DNA from 3 places in the Gallaecimonas kandeliae genome. Region 1 is predicted to be linked to each of the others. Evidence: predicted binding sites of a transcription regulator. Region 1 holds the regulator's gene; each other region holds the start of a gene.
What was found. The regulator LexA, encoded in region 1, represses DNA repair genes until DNA is damaged. The targets are predictions, from matches to a motif close to TNCTGTATGTACATACAGNA.
Positions count from the first base shown of each region.

Region 2: the regulator LexA is predicted to act here: its motif matches at 5,020-5,039, upstream of dinB (DNA polymerase IV).
Region 3: the regulator LexA is predicted to act here: its motif matches at 4,379-4,398, upstream of PVT67_RS09140 (YebG family protein).

Region 1 is NZ_CP118480.1:181,635-188,191, reverse strand. Features, by position in the region: gene PVT67_RS00845 (cytochrome c oxidase subunit 3) at 1-673, opposite strand, end outside; gene PVT67_RS00840 (cytochrome c oxidase assembly protein) at 670-1,206, opposite strand; gene ctaD (cytochrome c oxidase subunit I) at 1,206-2,819, opposite strand; gene coxB (cytochrome c oxidase subunit II) at 2,828-3,970, opposite strand; gene lexA (transcriptional repressor LexA) at 4,272-4,889, opposite strand; gene yvcK (uridine diphosphate-N-acetylglucosamine-binding protein YvcK) at 5,008-5,928, opposite strand; gene plsB (glycerol-3-phosphate 1-O-acyltransferase PlsB) at 6,051-6,557, shown strand, end outside.
Region 2 is NZ_CP118480.1:761,356-767,912, reverse strand. Features, by position in the region: gene pstC (phosphate ABC transporter permease subunit PstC) at 1-200, opposite strand, end outside; gene pstS (phosphate ABC transporter substrate-binding protein PstS) at 285-1,334, opposite strand; gene PVT67_RS03620 (RT0821/Lpp0805 family surface protein) at 1,638-2,273, shown strand; gene PVT67_RS03615 (M17 family metallopeptidase) at 2,328-3,869, opposite strand; gene dinB (DNA polymerase IV) at 3,962-5,014, opposite strand; gene PVT67_RS03605 (outer membrane protein OmpK) at 5,163-5,903, shown strand; gene PVT67_RS03600 (hypothetical protein) at 5,928-6,155, opposite strand; gene PVT67_RS03595 (heavy metal translocating P-type ATPase) at 6,266-6,557, shown strand, end outside.
Region 3 is NZ_CP118480.1:1,871,872-1,878,428, forward strand. Features, by position in the region: gene PVT67_RS09115 (sodium-dependent transporter) at 1-45, opposite strand, end outside; gene prc (carboxy terminal-processing peptidase) at 137-2,164, opposite strand; gene proQ (RNA chaperone ProQ) at 2,167-2,778, opposite strand; gene PVT67_RS09130 (GAF domain-containing protein) at 2,848-3,321, opposite strand; gene PVT67_RS09135 (SIMPL domain-containing protein) at 3,436-4,101, opposite strand; gene PVT67_RS09140 (YebG family protein) at 4,098-4,364, opposite strand; gene PVT67_RS09145 (bifunctional 2-methylcitrate dehydratase/aconitate hydratase) at 4,491-5,939, opposite strand; gene prpF (2-methylaconitate cis-trans isomerase PrpF) at 5,985-6,557, opposite strand, start outside.

The DNA of each region.
Region 1 (6,557 bases):
CGTAGATGCCGGCGTTGAGCTTCAGCCCCATTTCCGTATAGGCGTGGATATATTCGTGGCCCTGCATGTAGAGGAAGCTGGCCCCCAGCACTATGGTCAGTCCCAACCACAGCTTGAGGGCCAGGCGCTGGTTCTTCTCCAGCGAGATGTGGGCCAGGTGCACGGTAACGGAGGAGCTCAGCAGGATCAGGGTGTTGATAAGGGGTATGCCCTGCCAGGGCATGATCTCGGTGCTCTTGCCCCCAGGGGTGGTGGCCACGGGCCAGGTGCCGGAGAAATCGGGCCAGAGCAGTTCGTGGGTGAAGATGTTGTTGGAGGCCCCGCCCAGCCAGGGCACGGCGAAGATGCGGGCGTAGAAGAGGGCCCCGAAGAAGGCCCCGAAGAACATCACCTCTGAGAAGATGAACCAGCTCATGCCTTGGCGGAAAGACCTGTCCATCTGCGCCGAATAGAGGCCTTTCATGGACTCGTGGATGACGGTGCCGAACCAGCCGAAACACATCAGCACCAAGGTGGTGAAGCCGGCCAGCATCAACCAGCCGCCGAAGCCGTCCTTGCCCTGGGTGGCCTGGGGCACGTAGTGGCCGGCGCCGAAGGCGATCAGAAAGAGGCTCAAGGCACCCATGATGGGCCAGATGGAACTGGCCGGCACGTAATACCGTTCTTGGCTCATGTGTCCTTCCTCGCGCTGAGGTTGTAGAGGGTGTAGGAGAGGGTCAGGGTATCGATGTCCTTGGGCAGCTCAGGGTCCAGGAAGAACAACAGCTTCATCTCGGTCTGCTGCCCCGCCGCCAAGGTTTCCTGGTGAAAGCAGAAGCATTCGATCTTGTGGAAATACTTGGCCCCTATGCCGGGAGCCACCGAAGGTATGGCCTGGATGGTGACGGCCTTGTCGGCCAGGTTCTTGGCGAAGAAGTGCACCTGTTTGCGTTCACCGGGATGCACCACCACCTGGGTGACGTCGGGGTGGAACTGCCAGGGCAGGCCGTCCGTCACATAGGCCACGAACTGCACCGTCACCGTGCGGCTGTGGTCTTCGATGTCGTTGATGGGGGCCGCCACAGGACCCCCCGTCTTGCCGTTGATGCCGGTGACTTGGCAAAAGACGTTGTAGAGCGGCACCAGAGCGAAGGCGAAGCCGGACATCGCCACCACCAGCAGCACCAGCCGCTTGACCAGTTTGCTGTGGTCCTTTGCCTCGGCCATCAGTCCACCTCCGGCGGTTCCTGGAAGCTGTGGTAAGGGGGCGGGCTGGACAGTGTCCATTCCAGGCCATCGGCGCCGTCCCAGGGTTTGGCCGGTGCCGGCTTACCGCCGCGGATGCACTTGATCACCACCCACAGGAAGATCAGCTGGCTGGCGCCGAAGGCGAAGCCGCCGATGGACACCAGCTTGTTGAGGTCGGCGAACTGCAGGGCGTAATCGGGAATACGCCTCGGCATGCCCGCCAGCCCCAGGAAGTGCATGGGGAAGAAGAGCACGTTCACCGAGATCAGCGAGCACCAGAAATGGGCCTTGCCCAAGGTCTCGTCGAACATGTGCCCCGTCCACTTGGGTATCCAATAATAAGTGGCGGCCATGATCGAGAAGATGGCCCCCGTCACCAGCACGTAGTGGAAGTGGGCCACCACGAAGTAGGTGTCCTGGTACTGGAAGTCGGCCGGAGTCATGGCCAGCATCAGCCCCGAGAAGCCCCCTATGGTGAAGAGCACCAGGAAGGCCAGGGCGAACAGCATGGGCACCTCGAAGCTGATGGAGCCACGCCAGAGGGTCGCCACCCAGTTGAATACCTTCACCCCGGTCGGCACCGCTATCAGCATGGTGCAGTACATGAAGAACAGTTCGCCGAAGAGCGGCATGCCGGTGGTGAACATGTGGTGGGCCCAGACCACGAAGGACAGGCCGGCGATGCTGGAGGTGGCGTACACCATGCTTGAATAGCCGAACAGTTTCTTGCGGGCGAAGGTGGGCAGGATGGCGCTGATGATGCCGAAGCTCGGCAAGATCATGATGTAGACCTCGGGGTGCCCGAAGAACCAGAAGATGTGCTGGAACATCACGGGATCGCCGCCGCCGGCGGCGTTGAAGAAGTCGGTGCCGAAGTACTTGTCGGTGAGCACCATGGTCACGGCCCCGGCCAGCACCGGCATCACGGCGATCAGCAGGAAGGCGGTGATCAGCCAGGTCCAGACGAAGAGCGGCAGCTTCATCCACTTCATGCCCGGCGCCCGCAGGTTGAAGATGGTGACGATGATGTTCATGGCCCCCATGATGGAGCTGATCCCCATCAGGTGGACCGAGAACACGAACAGGGCAGTGGAGTCAGATGAATAGGTGGTGGACAGGGGCGCGTAGAAGGTCCAGCCGAAGGCCGGGCCACCCCCTTCCATGAAGAGGCTGGACAGCAGTATGGAAAAGGCGAAGGGCAGTATCCAGAAGCTCCAGTTGTTCATCCGCGGCAGGGCCATGTCCGGCGCCCCTATCATCATGGGGATCAACCAGTTGGCCAGGCCGACGAAGCCCGGCATCACGGCACCGAACACCATGATCAGGCCATGGACAGTGGTCATCTGGTTGAAGAACTGCGGCTCCACCAGCTGCAGCCCTGGCTCGAACAGCTCGGCACGGATCACCATGGCCATGGAGCCGCCGATCAGGAACATGATGAAGCTGAACCAGAGGTAGAGGGTGCCGATGTCCTTGTGGTTGGTGGTGGTCAGCCAGCGCATCACCCCCTTGGCGGGGCCGTGGTGAGCATGATCCTGGTGCTGTTCGTTGGCGCCGACGCCTTCGGCGTCCATTTCCCTTGTGACCTGCATGCTGCCTCCTACTTTTCCCCGCCTTGGATGAAGTTGTGCAGATCCGCTGCCTGCACCATGTCGCCCGTGTTGTTGCCCCAGGCGTTGCGCTCATAAGTGATGATGGCGGCCAGCTCCGACAGGCCCAACTGCTTGCCAAAGGCCTGCATGGCAGTGCCGGTGCGGCCGTTGAGGACCACCCTCATGTGCTCCTTGACGTCGCCCGTGGTGACGGGGCTGCCCTTGAGGGCCGGTATGGCGCCTGGCAGGCCTTCCCCTGTGGGCTGGTGGCACATGGCGCAGTGCCCTTCATAGAGCCGCTTGCCCTCGGTCATCAGCTCGTCCATGGACTTGTTCATGGCCAGCAGTTTCTGCTCTTCGGCCTTCTTGGCCTTGATGCGCTGGTCCTCGGCGGCCAGCCAGTGGTCGAAGTCGTCCGGTTTCTTGGCGATCACCACTATCGGCATGAAGCCGTGGCCCTTGCCGCACAGCTCGGCGCACTGGCCACGGTAGACGCCGGGCTCCTTGATGCGGGTCTGCACCTGGTTGATGAAGCCGGGGTTGGCGTCTTTCTTGATGGCGAAATCCGGTACCCACCAGGAATGGATCACGTCTTCGGAGGTGATGACGAAGCGGATGTTGCGGTCTGTGGGCAGCACCAGGGGCCTGTCAACCTCACGCAGGTAGTTCTGGTCCTTGGGCAAGCGGTTATGAGTCTGGTCATCTGTGGTGGCCAGCAGCGAGTAGAAACCCACGTCGGTGCCCAGGTACTGGTAATGCCATTTCCACTGGGAGCCGGTGATCTGCACCGTGAGATCCGCCTTGCCCGAACCGTCGTCGTCGCCGCTGACCAGCACCTGGGTGGCCGGTACCGCCATGGCGATAAGGATGAGGAAGGGAATGATAGTCCAGAGGATCTCCACCTTGGTGGACTCGTGGAATTCGGCGGCCTTGGCGCCCCGGGAGCGACGATGGCGGATCAGGCTGTAGAACATGACCCCGAACACCGCCAGGGCTATGGCACAGCAGATCCAGAAGATGGTCATGTGCAGGCCGTAGACCTGATGGCTGAAATCCGTGACCCCTTTGGTCATGTTGTAGTGGCTGGCCCAGGCGGGCCAGCAGAGGAACGCCGTGGCCAGCGCCCCTGATGCGAGATGACTCCTGCTCACACGCTTCTCCTCCGTCCATTTGCTTACCGCAAACGTCTGGAAAAGAGCCTTGCACAGTACGGCCAAGCTCTATGAAAGCTCTCCCCCGCCAACCCGCATCTACGTCATGAATACGGCTTTGCTTTCTGGATGCGGGGAGTACCCTTTCTGGTTGTTTTTTTGAACAACTTTTTTTCGCTACGTTAACACTTAACGAATTTCCGGCGATCCGTCCAGTCGCCGGCAAAGATAAAAATCAAAAGCGCCGCCCGGCGTGGTTTCCAGGTGGCGCTTTGGCTAAGTGCTTTAGCAGATTGGGAAATCAGAACTGGTTGTTGCGGATCACCCCGACCGCCAACCCTTCGATAGTCACAGGAGTTTCGCGCAGATCCACCAGTATGTCCTTGAAGTCGTCGTTTTCGGCGATCAGCCTCAACTGGTGGCCGTTTTGCTGCAGCCGCTTGACCGTGACCTCGTCCTCGACCCTGGCCACCACCACCTGGCCATTGCGGGCCTGGCTGGTGCTGTGCACGGCCAGCAGGTCACCGTCCATGATGCCGATCTTCTTCATGCTCTCGCCCTTCACCCGCAGCAGGAAATCGGCATGGGGATGGAAGAGAGCGGGATCCAGCTGGTAGTGGGACTCGATGTGCTGGGTGGCAAGGATGGGCTCGCCAGCCGCCACCTGGCCCACCAGGGGCAGGCCGGGCTCGTCGTTGGCACTCTCCTCTTCCAGCAGGCGGATGCCACGGGAGGTGCCGGCCAGTATTTCTATGACCCCTTTCTTGGCCAGGGCCTTGAGGTGTTCCTCGGCGGCGTTGGCCGATTTAAAGCCCAGCTGCTGGGCTATCTCTGCCCGGGTCGGTGGCATACCGCTGGCAGAGATGCGGTCTCGGATCAGATCCAGGATCTGTTGCTGGCGGGGAGTAAGGGGACGCATGGCTGCCTCAACTGGGTTTATTTACAGTAACTGTCAGTATATCCAGTTCCCTGGGGATGGCAAGGCGCCTGGCCTGCGGAAGGGTCGGCCCACAGCCCTTACAGAAAAATGCACAGACTTATCCACAACTGGCGAGGATCTTTTCCAGGCCGTCCGCCAGGGCACCCCTGTCGTGGCGGTAGAAGATCTGGTCGGAGGCCAGGGGTTGCTCGAGGCGGCGCACCCCGGCCGGCACGTTTTGCCAGTCAAGCCCTGGCGGGCAGAGCACCCAGTCCACCACCGGAAAGTCCAGCCGCTCATGAAGCCAGGCCAGGCGCGCACCGGCACTCAATTGACGTACCGGGCTCTGCTCCGGGGCCAGGTTTTCCACCCAGACCTTGAGGGCCTTGCTTTGGCGAAAAGCGGCGGCCAGATCCGGCAGCAGCAGCGGCGGCAACACAGAGGTGAGGAAGCTGCCCGGCCCCAAGATCAGCAGGTCCGCCTCGCGCACCGCATCCAAAGCCTCACGGGTGGCGGCCACCTGGGGGGAAAGGCTCAGCTGGCTGGGCATGGCCTTGAGGCCGTCCACCGACAGCTCTCCCAGGTGCCGGCGGCCGTCGGCCCCCAGGGCCAGCAGATCGGCCGGGCTCTCGGTCATGGGCAGAAGCCCGCATTTCACCCTCAGCACCTGGCGCACCAGGTTGATGGCCTCCACCGGCCGCACACAGAGGTCATCCAGGGCCAGCAGTATCAGGTTGCCGAGATTGTGGCCCTTGAGCTCGTCCTCACCGCCAAAGCGGTACTCGAAGAGGCGGCTGCCGGTGGAATCCTGGGTGATCAGCTGGTTCAGGCAGTTGCGCACGTCACCCCAGGCGATGCATTGGCGGCTCTGGCGCAACCGGCCCGTGGAGCCGCCGTTGTCTGTGGTGGTGACTATGCCGGTCAGGCGCGGACCGAGGAAGCTTAATGCTGAGAGGGTGCGGCCAAGGCCGTGGCCACCCCCCAGGGCAACGACACGTTCCAGGGCGGCCAGGTGCGGGCGATAGGGATGTTCGGTCATGCAGGGGCCAACAAAGGGATAGCCCCCTGAGGTTAACGCCCAGTCGTACAAGGTTGCAAAGACTTTGATGACGACTTCTGCTAAGCTAGCCGGCCGGCTAACTTTCACCGGGATCCCTATCCGTGCTGCCGAATTTTCTGTTAAAGGCCCTCAAGTGGCCCATCTCCCTCAGCGTCAAAAGCAAGCTGGTTCCGCAGGACCCCATCAAGGAACTGCAGTTGGACCCGGCCAAGCCCATCGTCTACGCCTTCAAGACTGCGTCCGCCTCGGACCTGCTGGCGGTGCGTCGGCTCTGCTTCCAACTGGGGTTGCCTGACCCGACCGAGCCCTTGCGCCTGAACGGCGAGATCCTGCCCCGCAGCCTCTTCCTGGACAGGCCAGTGGCACTGCTGACCCGCAGCCGCAAGTCAGGCAACTTCCGCACCGACCTGGCCAAGCTGTTGGACGCCCTGAACACCGATGAGCACCAGGAGATCCAGCTGCTGCCAATCTCCCTGTTCTGGGGCCGCCAGCCCGGCCACGAGAACCCCTCGCTGCTGGGCTCGATGCTGTCGGACTACGACTCCCCGTCCTGGCTCCGGAAGGCACTGATCATCGCCCGCTACGGCCGCGACAACTTCGTGCGTTTC
Region 2 (6,557 bases), 580 kb from region 1:
TTGGCGGCGCCGAACTGTTCGGTGACGGGGTTCCAATCGTCGCTGAAGAAGAATCCTGGGCCGAACTTATGCAGGGCCGGCCAGGCACCTACCACCAGTGACGCCATCAAGGCGAACATCAACACGGAGATGAGGCCTGCGCTGGCAAAGCTGGCGCGGCGGAAGAAGTTGTCCCCGTCCCTTGGTAGGGCCCTGAGCATTAGTGCTTTCATAGTCAAAACTGCAAGTTCCACAAACGACTAAGCCCCTGCGCACTGCAGGGGCTGGATTTTTCGGCTTGGCGCTTATTGATAAACGGCCTGGCCTTTGTCGGACTTGATGTCACCGCGCCACATGTCTTCAACCATTTTGACGACGTTGTCGGGCATGGGTACATATTCCAGCTCGGAAGCCAGGTTGTCACCCTTCTCGTAGCCCCACTTGAAGAACTTCAGAACTTCTTTAGCGGTGGCGGGGTTAGCCTGCTCTTTGTGCATCAGGATGAAGGTAGCGGCAGTCATGGGCCAGGAAGCGGCACCAGGCTGGTCGTTCAGAATCAGCTTGAAGCCAGGAGCGTGGGCCCAGTCGGCGTTGGCAGCGGCAGCCATGAAGGCTTCCATGGTCGGCATGACGAAGGCGCCGGCCTTGTTCTGCATCTGGGTGTAGGTCAGGTTGTTGGTCTTGGCGTAAGCGAACTCAACGTAACCGATGGCACCCTTGGTGCGCTTGACGAAGTTGGCTACACCGGCGTTGCCTTTGCCGCCCAGCTGGTGAGCTTCTTTCGGCCAGGCCACTTCTTTACCGGTACCTACGGTCTTACTCCAGTCGGCGCTGACGCGGGTCAGGTAGTCGGAGAAGTTGTAGGTGGTGCCGGAACCGTCAGAGCGGTGAACGGCGTAGATGGGGGTGTGGGGCAGCTTCAGGCCAGCGTTCAGCTTGGCGATTTCAGCGGCGTCCCAGAACTTCACTTTGCCCATGTAGATGTCAGCCAGCACGGAACCGGACAGCTTCATCTCACCGGCTTTGATGCCTTGCAGGTTGACGACGGGTACGATGGAACCCATGACGGCCGGGAACTGTACCAGGCCTTCCTTGTCCAGTTGGGCCTTGTCCAGGGGGGCGTCGGAGGCGCCGAAATCAACGGTGTTGGCAACGATCTGCTTGATACCACCGCCGGAACCGATAGCTTGGTAGTTCAGTTTGACGCCGGTTTCCTTGTTGTATTGCTCAGCCCATTTGGCGTAAACGGGGTAAGGGAAAGTAGCACCGGCACCGTTGATTACAGTGTCTGCCATAGCAGCGCCAGAACCGACAACCGCACAGCTCAGCACAACACCTTTAAGCAATTGCTTCATACTGAATTCCTAAGTTTTTGTCAGGAGGGCGAGGCGGCGCCAAGCCCTTGTTCATCAGGTCGAGGCATTTTTTAGCACCGCAAGATGACGCCAATGTTACAGGGCAAAATCCACCGCGAAAAAATCCCGCCGCCTAGCGCAGCCCCCTGCCACAGTCCCCTTTCAAGCCCCTGTTTGTATAGGCTTTATTAGCATTTCCTGCCAGTCGGAATGCGGGCAAAAAAAATTTGCCCTGCAAGGCGCTTTTTTTCGCTTGCTGCGTCCTACCTATACTTTTGTGACAGCATCTCAAGGAGAACACCGATGAACAGCGTCCCCTACCCCCGCCTGGCCGCCGTCGCCCTGCTGGGCCTGGCGCTGGCCAGCCAAGGGGCCCTGGCCGGCCCTGGCCCGGCCAACGAAAGGTCAAAAGAGGTCCACAAGGAACACAAGGAGAAGAAGGAACACAAGGACAACAGGGCCTATCCCAGGCCCATCTACCGCCACGACGACAGGGACGGCCACCAGGACCGCGACCGCCACGACTGGCCGGCCCACCCCGACCGCTACCGCCGTTACCATCACATCACCATAGTGCGCCCCTACGGGCCCTGGTACCTGGGCTACGGCCACTACCACAGCGACGGCGACGCCTGGAAATGGCTGGCCTTCACCGCCATCACCTTGGCGATACTGGACAGCCTCAACGAGGCCCAGGTCCGCGCCCACGAAGAAGCGCAGATCCGCGCCACCACGGCCCCCATCAACGAGTCCATCCAGTGGAGCCAGGGCAACGCCTCGGGATCTGTGACCCCCATTCGCGAGGGCACCAGCACCAGTGGCCGCTACTGCCGTGAATTCCAGCAGCAGGTGCAGGTGGGGGGGCGTAGCCAACAGGCCTACGGCACCGCCTGCCGCAATGCCGACGGCTCCTGGGAGATCGTCTCCACCGGCAATTGACTGCCCAAAAGAAAAAGCCCGCCAAAAAGGCGGGCTTCTTTTTTATCACTTGGCTCAGAGCAGGTAGCTGGCGGCCAGGGTGATCACAGGGGCCGCCGAAGGGCTGCCGTGTTGCCAGTCGCCCCCTTCCACGCCGGAGCCTGCGATATCCAGATGGCTGTAGGGGATGGGCTTGGCGCTGTCCAGGCCGTGCTTGTCGAGGCCCGCCGCCACGTCCAGGAAGGCCATGGGGAACTGGTGACCACGGGGAGTCACGGAGGAAGGCGCGTTGTTGCAGCTCAGCACGTCGTCAGCCTTGGTGCGCGGGGCTATGAAGTCGTAGTCCTCGCGGCGTACCCGGGAGATCTCGAAGGGATCGCCGTAGCGGTCGCCAAGCATGCTGAAGGTGGCGCCGGTACGCAGCTCGCGGGCCGGGCCGTTTTCCACGACGGCGGTGTAGGGGCCGACGGCGCGGGCGGCGTGGCCGGTGAGGGTGGCGATGGAGAAGATCTCCGGCTCCACGGCGTCCACGGCGTCCTCACGCAGGTGGGAGAGCAGGTCGGCCAGCACCAGGCGGCCTTCGGCGTCGGTGTTGCCGATGCGGACCCGCACCCCGGCGTGGCTGGGGATGATCTCGTCCGGCACGAAGCTGTCGGAGCCGATGGAGTTGCGCACTGCGCCTATCTCGGCGATGGCCTTGATGCCCTTGGGCTTGAGCAGCGCCAGTGTCTTCATGAAGCCGGCCACGGCGGCGGCGCCGCCCTTGTCACGGCTCATGCCGGCCATGTGGCCGCCCACCTTGAGGTCGGCACCGCCGGTGTCGTAGGTCAGGCCCTTGCCGGCGAACAGCAGGGTCTTCTCGATCTCCCCCTCCCCTTCGTATTCGAGGCGAATGACGCAGGGCACGTGACGCTCCACCACCAGGGAGGCGCGGGCCACGGCCATCAGCAGCGGGTAGTCGCGCTTGAGGCGGTCGGTGTCACGCAGCACCGAGACCTTGACGTCGGTGCCGGCGAACAGCTGCTCACAGTATTCGGCGAACTTGAGGGGTGCCATGCGCTCCGGCTCGGTGCCGCAGAGGTCGCGGCCGGCGCGGCGGCCCGCCTCTATGGCGGCGGCGGCGTCGATGTCCAAGCTCTCGGACAGCACGCCCACCAGGGCCACCGGCTCCACGGCTTCTTCGCCCAGGGCTTCGCGGGCTTCCAGAGGCTGCCAGAGGCCCTGGTAGAAGCCCAACAGGGCCACCAGTTCGGCCTGCTCGTAGCGCGCCTCGGCAGGGATGCCAGCTACCAGCAGCAGCGGCTTAGTGGCACCTGCGTCGCGGGCCAGGGCGGCGGCTTTCTTGCCGGCGTCGTAGAAACGGCGCACGTCGTCAAAGTCGCGCTTCAGAGAACCGGTGGCGGCGGCCACCAGGCGGCCACCGGGGGCGGCCTGGGTCGGGATCAGCAGGCAGCCGGAGGCCAGGCGCGCATCCAGGCGGCCGTAGTCAGCCAGGGCCTCGGCCAGGCTGCCCGGCAGCTCGGCGCCAGGGCCATGGATAAGGATAAGGGCGTCATACTGGCCGCTCTCGAGGGCGGCTTGGAAGTCGGTTTCACGTTGGGGTTTGGCAAAGGCCATGTCATTGTCCTGTTTAGGTAGGATGGGGTCATTCTAGGCCAGGGGCGCCTTGCCACCAAGTCGGCTGGCAGCCACCACTGGTCCGCTCAGCCTCAGTCGCCGTCCTCGAACGGCAGGGCCAGTTGGCAGGCCTGGCGCGGCGGCGCCAGCCCCACGAAGAGCCCAACCAGCCGCACGCCGCGGCCCTGGCCGCGCTGGTAAGCCCCTTCCAGCAGCACCTCGAAGAGGCCCTGCTCCAGGGCCGGGCTGATGTGCTCCATGGTGGTCTGGGTAAAGTCGGCGAACTTGAGTTTGACCCCCAGCTTGGCGATGGGCCTGTCCCCCAGGCGCCGCTCCAGCTCGGGCCTCAGCTCGGCGGCAAGGGCCCTCACCTCGGCCAGGCTCAAGAGATCCTTGGGCACTGTGGTCTCCACCCCCACCGACTTGCGCTCCCGGCTCAGCACCAGGGGCCGCTCGTCCCGGCCGAAGGCCCGCTCATAGAGGGCGGCGCCGAACTTGCCGGTCTGCTTGAGGAACCAGTCACGGTCACAGGCCTGGATGTCGGCGCAGCTCTTGAGGCCGAGGCTGGCCAGCTGCGCCTCTGTGGCGGGGCCGACGCCTGGGATCTTGCGAAGGGGCAATTCCCGCACGAAGTCCGCCACCTGTTCGGGACGGATCACGAAGAGGCCGTCCGGCTTGTTCTCTTCGGACGCTATCTTGGCCAGGAACTTGTTGGGAGCCACCCCGGCCGAGGCGGTCAGATCCAGCTCGCGGCGGATGTCGGCGCGGATGGCCTCGGCGATCAGCGAGGCCGAGCCGCGGCAATGGGGGCTGTCGGTGACGTCCAGGTAGGCTTCGTCCAGGGACAAAGGCTCGATAAGGTCGGTATAGCGGGCAAAGATGGCGCGGATCTGCTGGCTGACCGTCTTGTAGAGGGCCATGCGCCCCGGCAACAGCACCAGCTGCGGGCAGAGCTGCTGCGCCTTGTGGGTACTCATGGCCGAGCGCACCCCGTACTTGCGGGCCTCGTAGTTACAGGTGGCGATGACACCACGGCGCTCCGCCGCCCCCCCTATGGCCAGGGGCACAGTCTTGAGGGCCGGGTTGTCCCGCATCTCCACGGCAGCGAAGAAGCAGTCCATGTCCACATGAATGATCTTGCGCACCACAAACCTGTATGGATAACCAGTACAAGAGCCATTCTAGCGCCGCTGATGTGATCCGGGGAAGACTTGTATGGAAAGGTTCTGGAAATCGATTGCCTTTTCAGGCGCCATCAATAGACTTAGCGCCGTTTTCACTGAGGAGAGATCCATGCGCAAACTGCTTCTGGCCGGCCTGGTGGCCGCCCCGGCAATGGCCGGCCCCCTGCAATGGCAGGACAACAGCCTGAGCTACCTCTACGGGCAAAACTATAAGGTCACCCCCGGCACCCAGCAGACCCTGACCGTCGAGCACGCCTCCGGCTGGAACTTCGGCGATCTCTTCTTCTTTACCGACTTCACCCATTTCAACGGCACCAGCGGCGACAGCAACACCTATTACGGTGAATTCAGCCCCCGCTTCAGCGCCGGCAAGCTGCTGGGCAAGGACCTCGCCTTCGGCCCCGTCACCGACGTACTGCTGGCCACCACCTACGAGTTCGGCGAAGGCAACGTGGAAACCCTGCTGGCCGGCCCCGGCTTCGATCTCAAGCTGCCCGGTTTCGATTTCTTCCAACTGAACTTCTACCAGCGCATGCCCCGCAACGGCCGTGACGGCCACACCGTGCAGGTGACTCCGGTATGGAAGATGCGCTTCCCGGTGGGCGACAGCCAGGTCGTCTTCGACGGCTTCATGGACTGGGTCGTGAACAGCGACGGCGTCTACCACGCCAACCTGCACTTCAACCCCCAGCTCAAGTACGACCTGGGCCCGGCCCTTGGCCTGCACAAGGACAAGCTGTTCGTCGGTCTCGAGTACGATTACTGGAAGAACCGCTTCGGTATCAAGGACAGCCCGGCCTTCCGTACCAACCAGAACACCGCCAGCCTGCTGGTCAAATACCACTTCTGAAAAAGGGCCCACCAGGGCCCTTTTTTATCGGCACAGCCGCACCAGCCCCAGGCTCAGCCAGGGCAACAGCAGCCAGCTCAGCAGCAGCCACCAGCTCCCCTGGGGCGCCAACTCCAGCCAGAGCCCGGTCAGGGCCAAAAGCGCCATCACAAACAGCCAGGGTCTGTCCCCCTGCTCTCGCCGCCGGCATCCCTGGTGCAGCGGCAAAAGCCAGCAGCCCAGCAACAAAAAACGCAGTGCTATCCAAAACATAAGCCCTCCTTGGCCGGCCACAAGGCTACCCAAGTGCGGGGCTTTGCTCAATGCCTTGACCTTGAAGTAACTCCAGGGTTTAGCCTATAGACAGCAACCAAGGAGGAACCATGAGCCAAGCCGTACATCTTGCCTTGCTGGGGGTCAGTTGCGCCGGTTGTGTGCGCAGCATCGAAAAAGCCCTGGGCACTGTCGAAGGAGTCGAGAAGGCCAGCGTCAACCTGGCCGATCGCAGCGCCCATATCGAAGGCAGCGCCGAACCCCAGGCCATGATCGAGGCCATCCAGGCCGCCGGCTACGACGCCCGGCTGCTGAGCGGTGACGACGAGAGCGATCTCGACACCCAACAGGCCGCCGAAAACGCCCACCTCAAGAAACTCTGGTGGCAGAGCGCCGCCGGCC
Region 3 (6,557 bases), 1.7 Mb from region 1:
GAGCCGGTTTGACCAGCGGTTGGTCTGGCGAGTGGCTTTCTGCATGCCGCCTTCCTTGTTGTTATTGTCCTGTTAAACCCTAACAGAGGGGACGGCATGAAAAAAGGCCCCGAAATCGGGGCCTTAGGCTTTTATCTTATTTCTTGGCCAACTGGCCGAGTTTGACGTAGTCCAAGGTGATGCGGGCCGCCTCCGCCAGATCCACGTCCGGCAGCTCGAAGTTCTTGGGCACGTCGTCCAAAGTCTTGAAGCTGTCCTTGCCCTCGAACTTGGCCCAACTGTTGATGCGGGCCAGGCGCTTCTGGTCATCCTCGTCCCGCTGGGTCTCCCGCTTGGCCTCGTTCAAGGAGACGGTCTTGTCGTCCTTGTGGGCCTCGTAGTCCTTGATGTCACCGAGGATATAGCTGTAACGGGGGTCGTCCTTCATGCGCTGCTGATGCAGCTTGTTCAGCTCGGCCACATTGCTGACCATCCCCAGGCTCTGGTAGTCGGCGCGGTCGATGTGGTCCCAGGGCAGGGAATTGCTCTCGGTGCTCTCCCCGACCTTGGTGGGGTCTATCTCGGCCGGCAGCAGGACATCGGGCTCGACACCCTTGTGCTGGGTGCTGCCGCCGTTGATGCGGTAGAACTTGGCGATGGTGTACTGGATGTGACCAAGGGGTTTGTCGAAGAGATCGTAGAGGCGACCCAGGCTGCGGTGCTGCTGCACTGTGCCCTTGCCGTAGGAGTTCTGGCCGATGATGAGGGCCCGGCCGTAGTCCTGCATGGCGGCGGCGAAGATCTCGGAGGCCGAGGCGCTGTAACGGTCGATGAGGACCGCCATGGGGCCGTCGTAGCTGGTCTTGCCGTCGTCATCCCCTTCCTCTTCGACACGGCCGCTGGCGGTCCTTACCTGCACCACTGGGCCTTCGTCGATGAAGAGGCCGGACAGGGCGGAGGCTTCGGTCAGGGCACCGCCGCCGTCACCGCGCAAATCCATGACGATGGCGCTGACGCCCTTGTCCTTGAGCTTGCCCAGCTCCTTCTTGACGTCCTCGGACAGGCCCACATAGAAGCTGGGCACGTTGATGACGCCAATGGTCTGGCCTTTGTACTCGCCATAAGGGATGGTGTAGACCTCGCCCTTGGCGGCGCGGTCTTCCAAACGAATTTTGTCGCGCTCCAGGGTCACTACCTTGGGTTTGGCGGATACCGAGCCACCGGGCAGCACTTCCAGGCGCACCTTGGAACCCTTGGGTCCCTTGATAAGCTCGACCACGTCGTCCAGGCGCATGCCGACGATGTCCACGAAATCGCCCTTGTCCTGGGCAACGGCGATGATCTTGTCATCCACCTTCAGCTCGCCGGACTTGTCCGCCGGGCCGCCGTCCACCAGGGAGGCGATGACGGTGTAGTCGTCTACCGACTGCAGCACGGCACCTATACCCTCCAGCTGCAGGTTCATCTCCATCTGGAAACGCTCGGCGTTGCGGGGAGACATGTAGCTGGTGTGGGGTTCGACCTGCTGGGCAAAGGCGTTCATGGCCAGCTGGTAGACGTCTTCGCTCTGGGACTGGCTCAGGCGCTTGATGGCGTTGTCATAACGCTTGGTCAGGGTGTCCTTGATCTGCTCCCAGTTTTTGCCGGCCATCTTCAGGTTGAGGGCGTCGTACTTGACCCGCTCGCGCCAGATCTCGTTGAGCTCGGCCTCGTCCTTGGCCCAAGGGGCCTTGGTCCTGTCGTAGGTGTAACTGTCGTCCTTGGTAAAATCCATGGGCTTATCGAGGAGCGACAAGGCGTAGGCGAAACGCTCGTAGCGGCGTTTCATGCCCAACTGGTAGATGTCGTAGGCGAAGTGGGTGTCGCCCTTGATGAGATCGTCGTCGATCTCGGTGCGGTACTTCTGGAAGCCGTCGATGTCGCTTTGCAGGAAGACGCTGCGGTTGTAGTCGAGGTTTTCCAGGTAGCGGTCAAGGATGGCGGACGACAGGGCGTCGTCCATCGCAAAATGCTTGTAGTGGGAGCGCCGGAGCAAGGTGGTGATCCGCTTGGTCGCCGTTTCGTGCTGGGCTTCGGGCGCCAGCTTGGGCAGCGCGTCCATGCCGAGGCTCGGCTCCACGGCATAGCTGCCAAAAGCCACCGCCACTGCCGCCGCCAGGGCGGCCATTCGAATCACCTTAACCATACTTACTCCCCTTTGGCGGCAATCAGGTGCTCGCCTTTAACGTGCATGACCATGCCGGTAACCAACTGTACTTGCACTGAATCCTTGTCGACGGCAACTACAGTACCCGGCAATGGTTTTTGGCCGCCCACGACCCGCACATCGTCCCCTACTTTCAGGGCATTGATGTCGAGGCGGGGCGCCTTGACTTTAGGTTTGACCCTAGCGCCTTGGTTTGGTTTACGGGAGCCCTTGTCGGCCGGTTTTTTGTAAGGCTTTTTGTCCGGGTCGACACCGGCCTTGCGCATGGATTCATGCAGGCTGGTCTTGGCGTGTTCCGCTTCGCTTTCAGTCACTTCGGCCGTTTCTGCCCCGTCCAGGTCGACCCGCTTGGCACCGGCCTTGACGGCCTTGAGGTAGCGCCAGGCGTTGGTGTAGTGGCGCAGCGCCACCCGCAGTTGGGTCTTGGAGACGCGCTCGTCACCATCGAGGCGTTCAGCCAGCTCCTGGAAGATACCGATCTTCAGGGGCTTGGCTTCGCCTTGCTGGGAAAAGCAGGAGGGGAAGTTTTCCACCAGGAAGGCGAGGACCGCCTTGGTGTCGGGGAGTTTGACCGAGCTTTCAGTTTGTTCCATGAGAGTTCCTTTGCCAGATACGCCCGCCTTGGGGCAGGCGCAGCGGCTTATTCTATAAGGACAGCCGGCTTATTTACCAGCTTTGCCCAGGGCTTGGCCAAGGGCCAGCACCAGGCTGTCGAGGCCGGCTTCATCGGCTTCGTCGAAGCGGCTGAATGAGGGGGAGTCGACATCCAGGACACCGATGATGGCGCCGTCTACGACCAGGGGCACCACTATCTCGGAGTTGGAGGCGGCGTCGCAGGCGATGTGGCCGGGGAAGGCATGGACGTCTTCCACCCTCTGGGTGGCGGCCGCTGAGACGGCGGTGCCGCAGACCCCCTTGCCAACCGGGATGCGCACACAGGCGGCTTTGCCCTGGAAGGGCCCCAGCACAAGGGTGTCGCCCTGCAGCAGGTAGAAGCCCACCCAGTTGAGGTCATCCAGGTGTTCGTTCAGCAGGGCGCTGACATTGGCCAGGTTGGCGATAAGGTCGGGTTCGCCTTCGATAAGGCCCAGGGTCATCTGGGTCAGTTCAGCGTAAAACGCGGCTTTGTTGCTCATCTCTACTCTAATCTGCCGTGGCGGCTTTTCATCAGGATGTCGGTATAACTTACCGGCCTTGGCCCTGTCCAGCCCTGGCAAGGTTGAAGGCCGCCTGCTGCGGCAGGCGGCGCCTCAGTCCTTGAGGGCAAAACGGGCAGAAACATTGGCCTGGACCTGGATCTCTCCGGGCGTCTGGGCACTTTCCCTGGCATCGCTCATGGCCGCGGCCTTGAGGAACATGACAGGGGGTCTGTAACTGCCCTGCTCGTCCACGCTGACCAGTTTGCCGAGCTGGGCGTCACCGGCCTTGGCCAGCAGCTTGGCCTTGGCCCTGGCCTTGGTCACGGCTTCGGCCAAGAGCTCCTGGTAGAGCTGCTCTTGCCCCGAATAGCCGAGGCTCGCCTGGCCCAACTGGTCGACCTTGGCCTGGGTAGTGGCCTTGAGCACGGCAGGGTACTTGTCGAACCCATGGACTGTGAGCTGGTAGCGCTGCTGGACCCGCAAGCCTACCGGCTTGTCTTTTTCATAGCGGGGAAAGACCTCGAAGCGATAACCCTGGATGTCCTTGTCCACCAGCCCCAGGCTCTTGAGCCTCGCCAGCAGTGGCTTGGCCCTGGCTTCAATGGCACTCAGCAACTGGTCAGGATCCTGGCCGTCGGCGATGAAGGTGACGCTGAAAGTCACTTCGTCCGGAGTCACGGCGCGGCTGGCCTCCCCTTGCACCGCTATGTACCTGTCCATGGCCAGACCCAGGGGGCTGACCAGGGCCAGCATCAGGGTTATCGCTTTTATCTTCATGTGCTTTCCTTTTTCCCTTTACTCGGTTTGGGTGCCACCTTGCCCTTGAAGGCCGCCAGCACCTGTTCCTTCTCGGTGGCCAGGAACAGCCCCAGCTGTTCGCGGTCCTCTTCACTCAGCTCCACAGGCGCCTGCTCCAGCAACTCGGCCAGCACTTCGGCGCTGTCCAGCAGCTTGTCGTAGGCGTCGGCTTCCTGTTTGCTGGTGAAGGTCATTTTTTCTATCCCCTTGCGTACAACCACGTACTGAATGACAACGGCCATAATGACTCCCATTTAACTGTTCGTTTATACAGTATCCTGGAAATGACTGAAGGTCACGCCCTCTTTTTCAGGGCACAAGGGTCAAACCCAGTATCGCAGCCAAGGCTGAGGCTTTTATGAACGGCCCTAGATCTGCAGCAGCGCCATGAAGTCATCCACCGGCAGGGTGCGAAGGGCCGCGTCGCTGTCCAGCAACGCGCAGATGGCCTCGGCCTGCCCCTTGGGGAAGCGGCTGGCGAGGTTAGCTTCGAACTTGGCCTTGAGCCGCGGTATACCTTCGGCGCGGCGGCGTCTGTGCCCAAGGGGGTACTGCACTTCCACCTTGGCGCTGTGGCTGCCGTCCTTAAAGAAGAGCTGCACCGCATTGGCGATGGATCGCTTGCGCCCGTCCAGGTAATCGCGGCTGTAGCTCTTGTCCTCGCTGACCGTCATCTTGGCCCTAAGGTTGTCGATTTGTGGGTGGGCCTGGTGGAAGCCGTCTTCAAAATACTCTGCCCTTAGCTCACCGAACAACAAGCCCACCGCCACCATGTACTGCAGGCAGTGGTCCCGGTCGGCGAAGTTGTTGAGCGGCCCTGCCTTGTTGATGATGCGCATGGCGCTTTCCTGGGTCTGGATCTCGATGCGGTCCAACTCCTCCAGCCTGGCCACCGCTTCCGCATGTAGCTTGAAGGCGCATTCGACTGCCGTCTGGCCGTGGAACTCGGCGGGAAAGGCTATCTTGAACAGCACATTTTCCATCACGTAGGAGCCCAGGTGCTGAGCCAGGGTCAGGGCCCTGCCCTGCATCAGCACCGCTTCCATACCCCAGGGCTTGGCGCTGAGGGCGCTGGGATAACCGGGTTCACCGGCCAGGGTGATGAGCGCCAGCCGCACCGCCCTGCTGGCGGCGTCCCCGGCTGCCCAGGACTTGCGCGGCCCGGCATTGGGGGCATGGCGATAGGTGCGCAGGGCCTGGCCGTCCACCAGGGCCTGGGACAGGGCAGCCATCACCTGCTCATGACTGCCGCCCAGCAGCTGCGTCACCAAGGCGGTGCTGGCCAATTTGACCAGCAGCACGTGATCCAGCCCGACGGCATTGAAACTGTTGGAAAGGGCCAATATTCCCTGGATCTCATGGGCCTTGACCATGGCTGTAAGCAGCTCCTGCATCAAAAGCGGCACCCTACCCTGGCTGCGGGCGCGCCTGGACTGGAAGTCGGCTACCGCCAAGAGGGCACCGAGGTTGTCGGAAGGATGCCCCCACTCTGCCGCCAGCCAGGTGTCGTTGTAATCCAGCCAGCGGATGCAGCAGCCGATGTCGAAGGCGGCCTTGACCGGATCCAGCTCGAAACGGGTACCGGGCACCCGGGCGCCCAAAGGTACCTGTGTGCCCGGTACATGGGGCCCCAGCAGCTTGGCGCATTCGGGAAAACGCAAGGCCAGTAAGGCGCAGCCCAGGCTATCCATCAGGCAATGGTGGGCCGTTTCCATGGCAACTGCCGAGGTAATGCTGGCGTGACAGACGTAGTCGGCGATGTCGCGGATCAGGGGATCGAAGGGAGGGAGTGCACTGCTGCCTGTGCTGTCGGCCATCTTGGGCTCCTTCAGGGGGAAGCTGTCCCCCTGAAGGATAGCCCCTTAGAAGCTGTCGCCGGGGATCCGCACCCAGCCTTCCATCAGGATGCGGGCGCTGCGGCTCATGATCGCCTTGGTGACAGTCCAGCTGCCGTCCTTGAACTCGGCGGCGGCGCCGACCCTCAAGGTGCCTGAGGGGTGGCCGAAGCGCACCGCTTCGCGCTCGGTGCCGCCGGCGGCGAGATTGACCAGGGTGCCTGGGATGGCGGCGGCCGTGCCTATGGCCACAGCGGCCGTGCCCATCATGGCGTGGTGAAGCTTGCCCATGGACAGGGCCCGTACCAGCAAGTCGATATCGGCTGCCTTGACGGCGCTGCCGCTGGAGGCCTGATAGTCCTTGGGCGGCGCCACGAAGGCCACCTTGGGGGTGTGCTGGCGGCTCTCGGCCTCGGCCAGGTCCTTTATCAGGCCCATCTTGACGGCGCCATGGGCGCGGATCCGCTCGAAACGGGCCAGGGCCTCGGCATCGTTGTTGATGTCGTCCTGCAGCTCGCTGCCGCTGTAACCGAGGTCGGCGGCGTTGACGAAGATGGTGGGGATGCCGGCGTTGATCAGGGTCGCCTGGAAGGTGCCGAC